One region of the Cytobacillus sp. MT66 genome, then DNA from elsewhere that is predicted to be linked to it. Evidence: predicted binding sites of a transcription regulator. Region 1 holds the regulator's gene; the other holds the start of a gene.
What was found. The regulator Rex, encoded in region 1, represses fermentation and respiration genes when NADH is low (regulators of the CRP and FNR family bind a similar motif). The targets are predictions, from matches to a motif close to TTGTGAAATATTTCACAA.

Region 1 (6,147 bases):
GTCCTTCATTAGGGCAATGAAGGACAAACTCTGCCGATTTTTCAAAAGAAAAGTCCTTCATCAGGGCAATGAAGGACAAACTCCACCGATTTTGCAAAATAAATGTCCTTCAATGCCATCATCTGCAAAGGGACTATCGCATAAAGTCATAAAAAATCTTATTCGTCAGCAAGCTCGGTCCATTCTTCCATTAATTTTTCAAGCGTTGCCTTGCATTCGTTGTTTTTCTGTGTAATGTCCAAGACTTTCTCATGGTCTTGGTAGACATCTGGCTCACAAAGCAGCTGCTCGTATTCAGAGATTGCATTCTCCGCTTCCTCAATTTGCCTTTCGACTTCTTCCAATCTTCTCTGCCGCTGTCTTTGGGCCCGCTTGGCTTCTTTATCCTGCTGATAATTCGGCTTTTCTTTTGCAGCAGCAGCAGGCTGTGGGCTTTCGGAGGATTCAATGGCCTCTATTTCTTCCTGTTCCCGTTTTTTCTCAATATAGTAATCATAATCCCCAAGATATTCAGTTATTCCATCTTTACTAAGTTCAAATACCTTTGTGGCGATCCTGTTGATAAAATACCGGTCATGGGAGACAAAGAAAATCGTGCCAGGATAATCGATTAGAGCATTCTCCAATATTTCCTTGCTGTCTAGATCAAGATGGTTGGTTGGCTCATCAAGAATTAAGAAATTAGCTTTTTGCATCATAAGTTTAGCGAGAGCAAGCCGAGCTTTTTCGCCGCCGCTCAAAGTGTTGACAATCTTTAAAACATCGTCGCCTGAGAATAGAAAGTTCCCAAGAATGGTGCGGATTTCTTTTTCAGGTTTCAGAGGGAAGTCATCCCAAAGTTCATTTAATACTCGTTTATTAGATGACAGATCCGCCTGTTCCTGATCATAGTAGCCAATCATGACATTAGAGCCCTTTTGAAAGTTTCCCGATAAGGCGGGCTGCTTTTCAACAATGGTTTTTAAAAGAGTAGACTTTCCGATTCCATTTGGTCCTACCAGGGCAATGCTTTCGCCTCGCGTGATCCGGAATGAAATCCCCTTTGAAATTTCTGCATCCTTATATCCGACTGATATGGAATCAGCTTTTAATACCTCATTGCCTGATTGCCTTTCTATATCAAAGCCAAAGGAGGCAGACTTTTCATCCCCTAAAGGACGATCCATCAGCTCCATGCGATCTAGCTGTTTTCTGCGGCTTTGTGCCCTTTTGGTGGTGGAGGCACGAGCCAGATTTCGCTGAATAAAATCCTGCAGCTTCGCAACTTCTTCCTGCTGTTTTTCAAACAGCTTCATTTCCCTTTCAAAATTAGCTGCTTTTTGGTCAAGGTAAGAGCTATAGTTCCCTGTGTACTTTCGGGTTTGTTTTCTCGATAATTCATAAACTAAGGTAACTACTTTATCAAGAAAATACCGGTCGTGAGAAACGATTAAAATGGCTCCATCATAACTCTGCAAGTATTGCTCAAGCCATGACAGTGTTTCAATATCTAGATGGTTCGTCGGCTCGTCCAGGATTAAAATATCGGGTTTGGTCAATAATAGCTTTCCTAAAGCGAGCCTTGTTTTTTGGCCCCCGCTTAACGTGGAAATCTTTGTTTCGTAGCTGAAGGAATGAAAGTTTAACCCGTGAAGAACGGAGCGGATATCCGATTCATACTGATAGCCGCCTTGCTCCTTAAATTGAACCTGTAGCAGATCATATTCTTTTAAAATACGTTCATACTCATCGGGATTGGCAATAAGATCGGGATCCGCCATTTTTTCCTCCAGGCGGCGTAAATCCTTTTCCTGCTTTTGCAAATCCTCAAATACAGTCAGCATTTCATCCCATATAGACCGGTCGGATTCTAGACCGGTGTTTTGGGCAAGATAGCCGATTTCAATCCCTTTCGGCTTAATAATATCTCCGGAATCATAGGACATTTGACCGGCAATTATTTTTAGCAGCGTGGATTTGCCAGCCCCATTTCGCCCGACTAAGGCAATCCGGTCTCTAGTTTGTACTTCAAGCTTTATATTCGATAAAATGGTATCAGCACCAAAGTTTTTTTCTAGCTGATTAACCTGCAGTAGAATCATTTCTTTCACCTCTATACTCTAGAAATAGTGTAACCTATTCGAATTAGGCGGGCAACAAAGGAAGCATAGTTAAAGACATTCGTATCTTGAAAACTGGGTGCGGAAAATTGTGAAAATTACCACAAGAAATACACAGCTTAAAAAAAATAGTGTATGATTTGAATGTGAGGTGTTTATTTAAAATGGCAGATTTCACTCATTTTAATCAAGAGGGCAGGGCGAAAATGGTAGATGTAAGCGATAAGCCTGAGACAGCCCGGACAGCAATTGCACGATCAAGCATTACAGTTAGCAATGAAATATATGAAAAAATAACTGCTAATAAAATGAAAAAAGGCGATGTCCTGGCCGTTGCACAGGTAGCTGGAATCATGGCAGCCAAAAAAACATGGGATATTGTCCCGATGTGCCATCCAATTTCTTTAACCGGAGTGGATATATCCTTTGCATGGAAAGAGGAAAAAGAACAGTACATATTATTAATCGATGCATCTGTAAAAACCAAGGGCAATACCGGTGTTGAAATGGAAGCGCTAACGGCTGCATCTGTCTGCGCATTAACAGTCTATGATATGTGCAAAGCTATCGATAAAGGAATGGTAATAGGGGAAACTTATTTAGTAGAAAAAACAGGCGGAAAAAACGGAGATTTCAAAAGAGAATCCATTTAACATTTTATTATTTAAGAAAGGGAGGGACATCAATGCCGAATGAATCAATGAAAATACCGCAGGCAACTGCAAAACGGCTCCCTTTATACTACAGATTTATAAAGAATTTACACTCCTCGGGCAAACAAAGGGTTTCATCTGCGGAGTTAAGCGAAGCTGTTAAAGTGGATTCTGCAACTATTCGAAGGGACTTTTCCTATTTTGGGGCTTTAGGGAAAAAGGGCTATGGATATAATGTCAATTATTTATTGAACTTTTTTCGGAAAACCCTGGATCAGGATGAGCTCACAAAAGTTGCCCTTATTGGGGTAGGGAATTTAGGAACCGCGTTCCTCAACTATAATTTTCTCAAAAATAACAATACGAAAATTGAAGTAGCCTTTGATGTGGATGCAGGCAAAATTGGCACAAAGATTGGAGAGGTTCCTGTTTTTCATATGGACAATCTCGAAAAAGTTCTCAGAGAGCAGCAGATCCGGGTCGCCATTTTGACTGTTCCGGCCCCTGCAGCGCAGGCCATTGCCGATCGGCTTGTTCATAGTGATGTGAAAGGGATCTTGAACTTTACTCCAGCAAGATTAAACCTTCCTTCAACCATCAGAATTCACCATATTGACTTAGCTGTAGAGCTGCAATCGCTCATCTACTTCTTGAAGAATTATCCGATTGATACGGAAGAGGATTAAAAAAATGAGCCAAAATTGAAGTGGCTCATTTTTTGTTCTGTGCTTTCTTAAATTTAAAATGAAAAGCAATCATCCTCAGACCGCTTCCTAAATCGAAGGTTGCAATAAGAATGAGGAAGTAAGTGAAAATCCCCCATGTTTGTTCCCTTTGAACATTTTCTATGGCAATGGATGTGAAAAGAATTCCGAGAATAATGTAAACGATCCCAGAAAACAAGGACCCCCTCATAATAAACCTCCAATAATGGCTTGCATTTTTTCCATTTGCTGCAGCCAATTTTCAATACTTTCCTGATTAAGCTGCAGGATTGCGACTAAGGTATTCATCGAAACATGGGCAAAGATCGGAACGATAATCCGCTTTGTTCTTACATATAGAAAGGCAAAGGTAAAGCCCATGGCTGAATATAACAGGACGTGTTCAGGCTCTGCATGTGCCAATGCAAAAATAACTGAACTTATTAGTGCCGATAAAATAAAATTAAGCCTCTGATGCAGGGCGCCAAAGATAATTTTTCGAAAAACGATTTCCTCAAGAATTGGCCCAATAATGGAACTTATCAGGATGACAAATGGAAAAGCTTCTATCAGACGCATAATGCTTTGCGTATTTTCTGAGCCCATTTCTATTCCGATAAGTCTTTCGATATTTGCGGCAAATGACTGGGCAAATAAGGCGAGAAAGACACCGCCAATCGCCCATGCAGCAGCAGTAATTGGTGAGGATGCACTCCTCATCGGATTATTTTTCATTTCTTTTCGCAAAAGCGCAAGGGTGATGATAAGCGTGATTGTAAAGCTGATCATAATCCAGGCTGCTACAGCAAATATCTCTATGTCCTCGGGGGGCTTCCCAAACAAAGAAGCCGCGAATACAACAAGGGGCACACCGGCAATGCTTGAGAATTGCATGACAATATAAGCAATAAGAATGAACCAATATTCCTTTTTCAATCTATTGTCTCCTTAAATTTGCTGATTCATAATGATACCTTTCCATTTTACTAATAAAGAGGAGCTTTTTTCAAATTGTAGGTGTTTTTAACAGCAGGAATAAGGATAAACTATTTGAGGTGCTAAGGTTCAGTGATCAGAACTTATATGATGATGATTTTTTTTGCAAAAAATAAAGCTTCTCTCTTGCAAATAGATTTGAAATTCATTAATATAATAATTGTGTTAGCACTCATCAGAGGAGAGTGCTAATAAATAAAATTTACATATTTTATTGAGGAGGTAGTTTCACTTGTTAAAGCCACTAGGTGATCGAATTATTATCGAGCTTGTTGAAACAGAAGAAAAAACTGCAAGCGGTATTGTGTTGCCGGATACTGCAAAGGAAAAGCCTCAAGAAGGCAGAGTTGTTGCTGTAGGAACTGGCCGTGTTCTTGATAATGGCGAACGTGTTGCACTTGAAGTTGCCCAAGGCGATCGTATTATCTTCTCAAAGTATGCCGGTACTGAAGTGAAGTATGAAGGCAAAGAATATTTAATTCTGCGTGAAAATGATATTCTTGCTATTGTCGGCTAATAGCTTACAAGTTAATATCCTATCTGTTAATAAATAGCGATGAATGTATTTAGAAGATAAATTTCTTACTATTTTTGAGGAGGTTTTTACAAATGGCTAAAGACATTAAATTTAGTGAAGATGCCCGCCGCGCGATGCTTCGCGGTGTTGATGCTCTAGCGGATGCAGTAAAAGTAACTCTTGGACCTAAAGGACGCAACGTGGTTCTTGAGAAAAAATTTGGTTCACCTCTTATTACAAATGATGGTGTAACCATCGCAAAAGAAATTGAATTAGAAGATGCTTTCGAAAACATGGGTGCAAAGCTAGTAGCTGAAGTTGCAAGCAAAACAAACGATGTAGCTGGTGACGGTACAACTACGGCGACTGTTCTTGCTCAAGCCATGATCAGAGAAGGCCTTAAAAACGTAACAGCTGGCGCGAACCCAATGGGTATCCGCAAAGGAATCGAAAAAGCTGTTGTAACAGCTGTTGAAGGATTAAAAGCTATCTCTAAGCCAATTGAAGGAAAAGAGTCTATTGCACAGGTTGCTTCTATTTCTTCTGATGACAAAGAAGTTGGCCAATTAATCGCTGAAGCTATGGAGCGCGTTGGCAACGATGGTGTTATCACAATTGAAGAATCTAAAGGATTCACAACAGAGCTTGATGTGGTTGAAGGTATGCAGTTCGACCGCGGATATGCATCACCATACATGGTAACTGATTCTGATAAAATGGAAGCAGTTCTAGACAATCCTTACATCTTAATCACTGATAAGAAGATTGCCAGCATTCAAGAAATCCTTCCAGTTCTTGAGCAAGTGGTACAGCAAGGCAAGCCATTATTGCTAATTGCTGAAGATGTAGAAGGCGAAGCACTTGCTACATTAGTTCTTAACAAGCTTCGCGGAACATTTAATGCAGTAGCTGTAAAAGCTCCTGGATTCGGTGACCGCCGTAAAGCAATGCTTGAAGATATCGCGATCCTAACTGGCGGTGAAGTTATCACTGAAGAATTAGGCCGCGATCTTAAATCTACTACAATCGAAGCTTTAGGACGTGCTTCTAAAGTGGTTGTTTCAAAAGAAAACACAACAATCGTTGAAGGTGCCGGAGACAGTGCACAAATCGCTTCACGTGTGAACCAAATCCGTGTTCAAATGGAAGAAACAACTTCTGAATTTGACCGTGAAAAA
Region 2 (6,147 bases), on a different contig from region 1:
TAGACCCTCCTTCGGGCGTTCTTCCAATTTCTGAAATCATACTCAGACGCTGTGCTAATCGTTCACCGCTGACCCCAGACTTATTTAATATAGTGTCATATTCTTCGGTTAGTTTATAATAAAAATCCGATGCTTTCATTTGTTAACTTTTCTCCTCTCTTTTTATTTTATAATTCATACATTAATTGACTCTGATAATAATTATAAAATTATATCACTTTAGCTTAATCGGGTTTAATAAAATCTTAAAAGATATAAAGTGGCAATAATCCCCGATCTCCACTTGGTCGATCGCGCAAAATGATTGTAAAGTTAATAACATTGGCCGTATCGTATAATAGTCTTAAACTTATAGGATTTTTATAGGTCTAAAGAAACCCTTCCGGCATTTGTTCCGTCTATTTATTAAAATCCACGAGAAAAAAAAGAGGAGATATCCATGCATTATCCGATTGTTATATGTGAAGATGGAACGATACATGCTGTTAGGGATGAAACCAAATGTGTATGCGATAGGGTGTATAGATGTGAAGTTCCTTGTCAACAAAAGGAATTGTATAAGCAAATCTATTTTAGAAATCTCAAATGGATAGACTGCGAGGAATGTAAAAAAGCTCTAAGAGAAAAGTATACTGAGGCCTAATTTTCGGAGGTTCTGAACTGCTCAAAAGATGGCTCGGAACCTGATTCGGAGGGTTCCGAATTAGGTCCGAAAGGGTTTAAATGAGGCCGATGCTTCCACTGTATTTTAAACCTTGGAAGGCTAGGCCGCAGTCTTTTGTTGTCTGGAGATCATTGGCCGTGTCAAAGAAAAGACAGCGCATAGCAATGCGATAATAACGATGCCACTTCCAAACCAAGCGGTGCTTGAAATTGAACCAGTCTGATTTAGTACAAGGCCGCCAATGGCTGATCCAAGTGAAATGCCGATTTGCAAGGCGGAGTTGTTAAAGCTTTGCTGGATGTCGGACGTAGCCGGGTCGGTTTGAATCAAATAGCTTTGCTGCGGCGGTGCCAGGCTCCAGCTCAATGCTCCCCAGACCATCATCATTGGGATAAATAACACAAGGGAAAAGGTTGTTAAGGGCAATAAGCTCAGGACAACTGCAAACGCACTGATGACGATGATGATGCTTTTTTGAGCCCCAATCCAATCGGAAAGGGTTCCGCCGAACGCCCCGCCGCCTACGGCCGCAAGACCAAATGCAAAATAGCAAATACTGATCCATGTTGAATTCAGATGAAGGTTCGTTTCTAAGAATGGTGTGAAATAAGCATAGAGCGTGTAATGCCCTGCCAGCATAAACATCGTAGCCAGATGGGCACTGCCAATTTTTGCGCTGGCTGCTGCTTTCAGCTGCTGTGAAAGAGGAATTGTTCTTTCACCAGGAATACGCTCCAGGAATAGTGAAATAAGCGTCATTGAACCGATTGACAGCACGGCAATTCCAAGGAATAGAATGCGCCAGCCAAATATATTGGAAATCAGGATGCCTAAAGGCACACCTAATACAAGTGATGAACTGATGCCCATATAAATGAGTCCCAAAGCCTTGGCCCGATGAGCTGGAGCTACAACTTTAGCGGCAATAATTAGGGAAAGTACGACAATAAGCGCTGTACTCGCCGCAGTCAATACCCTTGCAATCATCATAAAGGCAAAATTCGGGCTGAAATAAGTCATTAGGTTACCAAGGAAAAACACGAATAGGGAAGCAAGATATAATTTCTTGCGCTCGATTTTGCTCGTTAACACAAGCAAAACAGGCCCGGCAATGGCATAGATAAGCGCGAATACGGTAATCAGCTGTCCGGCAGAGCTTAATGAAATTCCAAAATCATCAGCGATCGTCGGCAAGATCCCGCCTACGATTAACTCAACCAATCCAACTGCAACCGTTGATAACGCAAGTATAAAAACTTTCAGATTCATAGTCTGTTTCATGTCCTTTCTTAGTTGATATAAACAGAATTGGCTTGGAAGGCAAATTTCTTTAGAAATAACAAAAAATCCTGATTACAGTAAACGAAATAAATTCATTTTCTGTAATCAGGATTTTTAAGGTTCCTGGTAGAGACCCTCCAGCCATATTCCAGAGGTTATACAGTAAGTATTTAGTTTCACATTAATTACTTTGACGATTTTACTACGAATAACACTGTCTTTCAAGTGTAAAATCCTTCCCATGCATTTCGTTCTGATCATGAATTCAACAAAAGGAAAAGGAAAAAACTATTAAAATATGTGTATATATTTTTTTATAACTGACAATAATAACTAGTGTATTCCCCCTTTTTAGCCCTTGTACAATTGTGCAAGGGCCCTTTTTTTATAATTTATTTCGAAAAAGCTAAGATCTTGATATGTTTTTAGACTTCCCCTCTTAACTAAAGAGTCCGAGATGAACGTATAAAAAAGATAGGAATGCTTTTTGTTTTTTTATAATAAATAGTGTATTTTCTATATTATAAGGGACATGTCAACCGTCAGTGAATAGGGAAAAATGATTTATGACACATCTGTGAAGTCTATTGTTTTCCTTGCTCAGCCGGTGTATATTAAGAGTGTAGAAAGTTAGTGAATAAATTCACAAACTTTCACCTTAAAAAGCTGGCAGCTAGCAGATTAAATTTTTTTCAAATCATTTGTGAATAAATTCACAATATAGGAGCGATTGATCATGGCAACCTTCTTAAAAGGACCAAAAATGGCTGTCGTTTGGACTGTATTACGGATTTGGTTAGGTATTCAGTGGATTGAAGCTGGTTTTCATAAAATGACAGGCGGATTTGATGCAGGAGGATTCCTGCAAGGAGCGCTAGCCCAGGCTGGCGGGGATCATCCAGCCGTACAAGGCTGGTACGCAGCATTCCTTCAAGGCTTTGCGGTACCAAACGTAGAATTGTTTAATGTACTGATTCCATGGGGCGAATGTCTTGTAGGTCTAGGGTTAATTTTAGGGGCCGCAACCATCCCAGCATTACTAGCAGGCGCATTCATGAACCTTAACTTTTTATTAGCCGGTACAGTAAGCACCAACCCAATTCTCTATACTGCAGCTATCATTCTCTTATTCACAGGTGCAGCTGGCTACTATTACGGAGTCGACCGATTCGCAATCCCTTATGTAAAAGGATTCTTTACCAATCATAAAAATAACAAAAAGCATACCGGCAAGATGGCAAAAGCAACTGCTTAACATAGTTAAAAAATGCAAGGTCTCCCACAATGTATGGAGGCCTTGCATTTTACTATTTTTATAAAAAGGGAAATTATTTCTCCCCACTTAATTTAACTAAAATCTTCGCTTGAGATTTATCCTTAATCAAGGCTTCGAATCCTTTTTCCACAATCTCTTCTAATTCAATATGATCGGTAATGACAGGTGATGGATCAATTTGGCCGCTTGCAATTAATTTGACCGTTGTTTCAAATACGTCTGGCTCATAGGCTAGAGTTGAGGCCAAATGCACACCGCTTGCCGTTAATTGCATTGGTGAGAATTCAATTGGTTTCTCAAAAATAGACACGATGGTGACTACGCCGCGCGCGCGAGTGACCGAAATGGCCTGGTTAAAGGTTGGTGCTACCCCTGCAACCTCGAATGCACGGTCTACTCCGTCAGGATAGATGGATCGAATGTATTCCACTGGATTTTGCTGGCCAGAGTTGATCGCATGTGTTGCGCCAACTTCTTTTGCTTTTTGTAAACGAGTGTCTGATAGGTCAAAAGCAAATATTTCTTTAGCGCCTGCTGCTTTTGCGGCAATAATGGTAAGCAAACCGATAGGCCCTGCACCGAAGACAGCAACGCTTTCACCGAGTTTTAATCCGGACTCTTTAATCCCTTGAACAGCAACCGCTGTCGGTTCAATAAGTGCTGCATATTCTAAGGACATGTCTTCTGGAAGTTTAACCACATTCTTTTGATCAACTACAACAAAATCCGCAAATCCCCCATCAGAATTTAAGCCAACAAAAGCAAAGCCTTTATACATATCAACTAATGGATCTTTATGAGTACCGCTAATAATTAGAGGGTTGACGGCAACCTTGTCGCCAGGTTTGAAACCGCTGACATCAGAGCCAACTTCTTCAACCACACCTGAGAATTCATGTCCCATTGTCAATGGTGCTTGTACCCCTGTTATACGATCTGGTTCGTTTGCTGGGATCGTAATTGGTCCAACGGAATATTCGTGTAAATCACTTCCGCAAATACCTGCCCAAGCGACTTTAATCTTCACTTGATTGCTAGAAACTGCTGAAATTTCACGTTCTTCCACACGAATATCTTTTGCTCCATACCATACTGCTGCTTTCATCTTTAATGCCCCCCACTCTGTATAGTCTATTAAAAAACTTATCTATTAAAAATGTTCTAGCACATGTGTTAACAATTAAATTATCTCGCTAACTTTTTAAAATATCAAACTAAACGATTGCTTCCGAGTGCTTCGGAACTCTTCTTCCGAACGGTTCAGAACCCTTTTGGGGGTACGATAAGGGCGGCAAGTTTCTTGCATGCTTTGCAGCCATTTTTTGTATTGTCGATTCTCTTTACTGAGTGAAGCGACTACTTTTCTTTAGGTGAGGGACCGAAAATGTTATAGTTCGTGTTTGATACCGGATGAGGGCTTGAGGAGGATTGATAGAAAGGTAGATTTAAAATTTGCCTTTTTTATAGAAAAGAATAAACCTTTATCCGAAGAAAGGTTTGTTTATACCTTGAAAAAAAGGAGATCCCCATGTACGGGTTCTCCTTTTAAATATTCGACAGCTTTCCGGAAATCTTTGCACTATAAGCCTTAGTCCATTCTGCCAGTTTTTCTTCATTATCATTCAGGCGATACATCGGCAGATTGATGGCAATGCTCCCGGTGATGTCTCCCTCATATGAAAACACAGGGGCAGCAATGGAGAAAAGATCTGGCGTTGCCTCTGCCTTGCTGGTGGCATATCCCTGTTCTCGGATTCTTCTTAGTTCTAGCTTTAAGATCTCCGGGTCGGTAATGGTGTTTTCAGTAATGGCGGGAAGGCCTGCTTCCTCTATTACTTGATCCACGAATTCATCTTCCATATAAGCCAGCAGCGTCTTTCGTGCTGCCCCGCAGTGCAGATAGCCAACGGTGACCATATCGGAATCATGCTTGATCGGGTGTTTGGCGTCCATGCTTAGCACCTGTACGCCGCGCATCATTTTTTGATCAGGAATCACCAGGCATACGGTTTCCTTTGTAAGATCGTTAAGCTCCTGCAGGACAGGCATGGCAAGCTTTGAGAGCGATGAGTTCTGCCGCATAACTTTGCCGAGGCGCAGGATTTCAAAGCCGAGTGTATAGGTTTTTGTTTGATGATTTTTGTTTAAATACCCCATAGCTTCCAGCGTGTACAGCGTCCGAAAAGCCATGCTTTTTGGGATATTAAGCGCGTTTGAAATTTCGTGTAGCGTATATTCGCTTTTTTCCTCATTAAAAATCGAGAGGATGCGCAGTGCGCGTGCTAATGTGAGAAGCAGATCCGGATCTTTTTGGTCTGTTTCCATCATTCTGCCCCTTTCTTGATAGAAATATACTCTTATTCTAGCAAAAAACTAGACTATCAGGATATTCCTGACAGTCTAGTTAGACAACGCCGCCCTGCCGCATCTGATCCAGCTCTTCTTTTTTAAATCCTAGAGAGGCCAGAATTTCATCCGTATGCTCCCCAAGTAATGGAGGATGAAGACGGACGGTGGCCGGGGTTTCGGATAGTTTCACAGGAAACGCCGGTGTTTTTAAGTCTTTTACTGTCGGGTGATCGATGTCTGTCATCATTCCTCTGGCTAGGGCCTGTGGTGAGGTGAGGACATCACCGACAGAGTTGATCGGCCCGCATGGAACGCCAGCCGCATCAAGTTTCTGGCTGATTTCATCAGTTGTCAGCTCGCTTAGCCGTGCGCTGATGATCGGGATGAGTGTGTCCCGGTGGGCGACGCGGGATTGATTGGTCTCATATTCCTCGACTTCTAATAAATCATCCCAGCCCATGGCTTCACAGGTTTTTACCCACAGCTTGTCATTGCCGGCAGCGAGAATAAAATGTTTATCCTTTGCCTGAAATACCTGATAAGGCGCAAGCGAGTTATGTGCCTGACCCATCGGCTT

Region 2: the regulator Rex is predicted to act here: its motif matches at 2,647-2,664, upstream of AC1Q59_RS17605 (DoxX family membrane protein).

Annotation. Positions count from the first base shown of each region.
Region 1 covers NZ_JBXAFB010000030.1:3,228-9,374, forward strand. The annotation lists gene AC1Q59_RS24300 (ABC-F family ATP-binding cassette domain-containing protein) at 159-2,081, opposite strand; gene moaC (cyclic pyranopterin monophosphate synthase MoaC) at 2,264-2,752, shown strand; gene AC1Q59_RS24310 (redox-sensing transcriptional repressor Rex) at 2,785-3,438, shown strand; gene AC1Q59_RS24315 (DUF4305 domain-containing protein) at 3,464-3,667, opposite strand; gene AC1Q59_RS24320 (CPBP family intramembrane glutamic endopeptidase) at 3,664-4,392, opposite strand; gene groES (co-chaperone GroES) at 4,685-4,969, shown strand; gene groL (chaperonin GroEL) at 5,062-6,147, shown strand, end outside.
Region 2 covers NZ_JBXAFB010000010.1:55,884-62,030, reverse strand. The annotation lists gene AC1Q59_RS17615 (M20 family metallo-hydrolase) at 1-139, opposite strand, end outside; gene AC1Q59_RS17610 (MFS transporter) at 764-1,933, opposite strand; purine riboswitch at 2,028-2,128, opposite strand; gene AC1Q59_RS17605 (DoxX family membrane protein) at 2,682-3,200, shown strand; gene AC1Q59_RS17600 (2,3-butanediol dehydrogenase) at 3,274-4,326, opposite strand; gene AC1Q59_RS17595 (IclR family transcriptional regulator) at 4,767-5,549, opposite strand; gene AC1Q59_RS17590 (CaiB/BaiF CoA transferase family protein) at 5,626-6,147, opposite strand, start outside.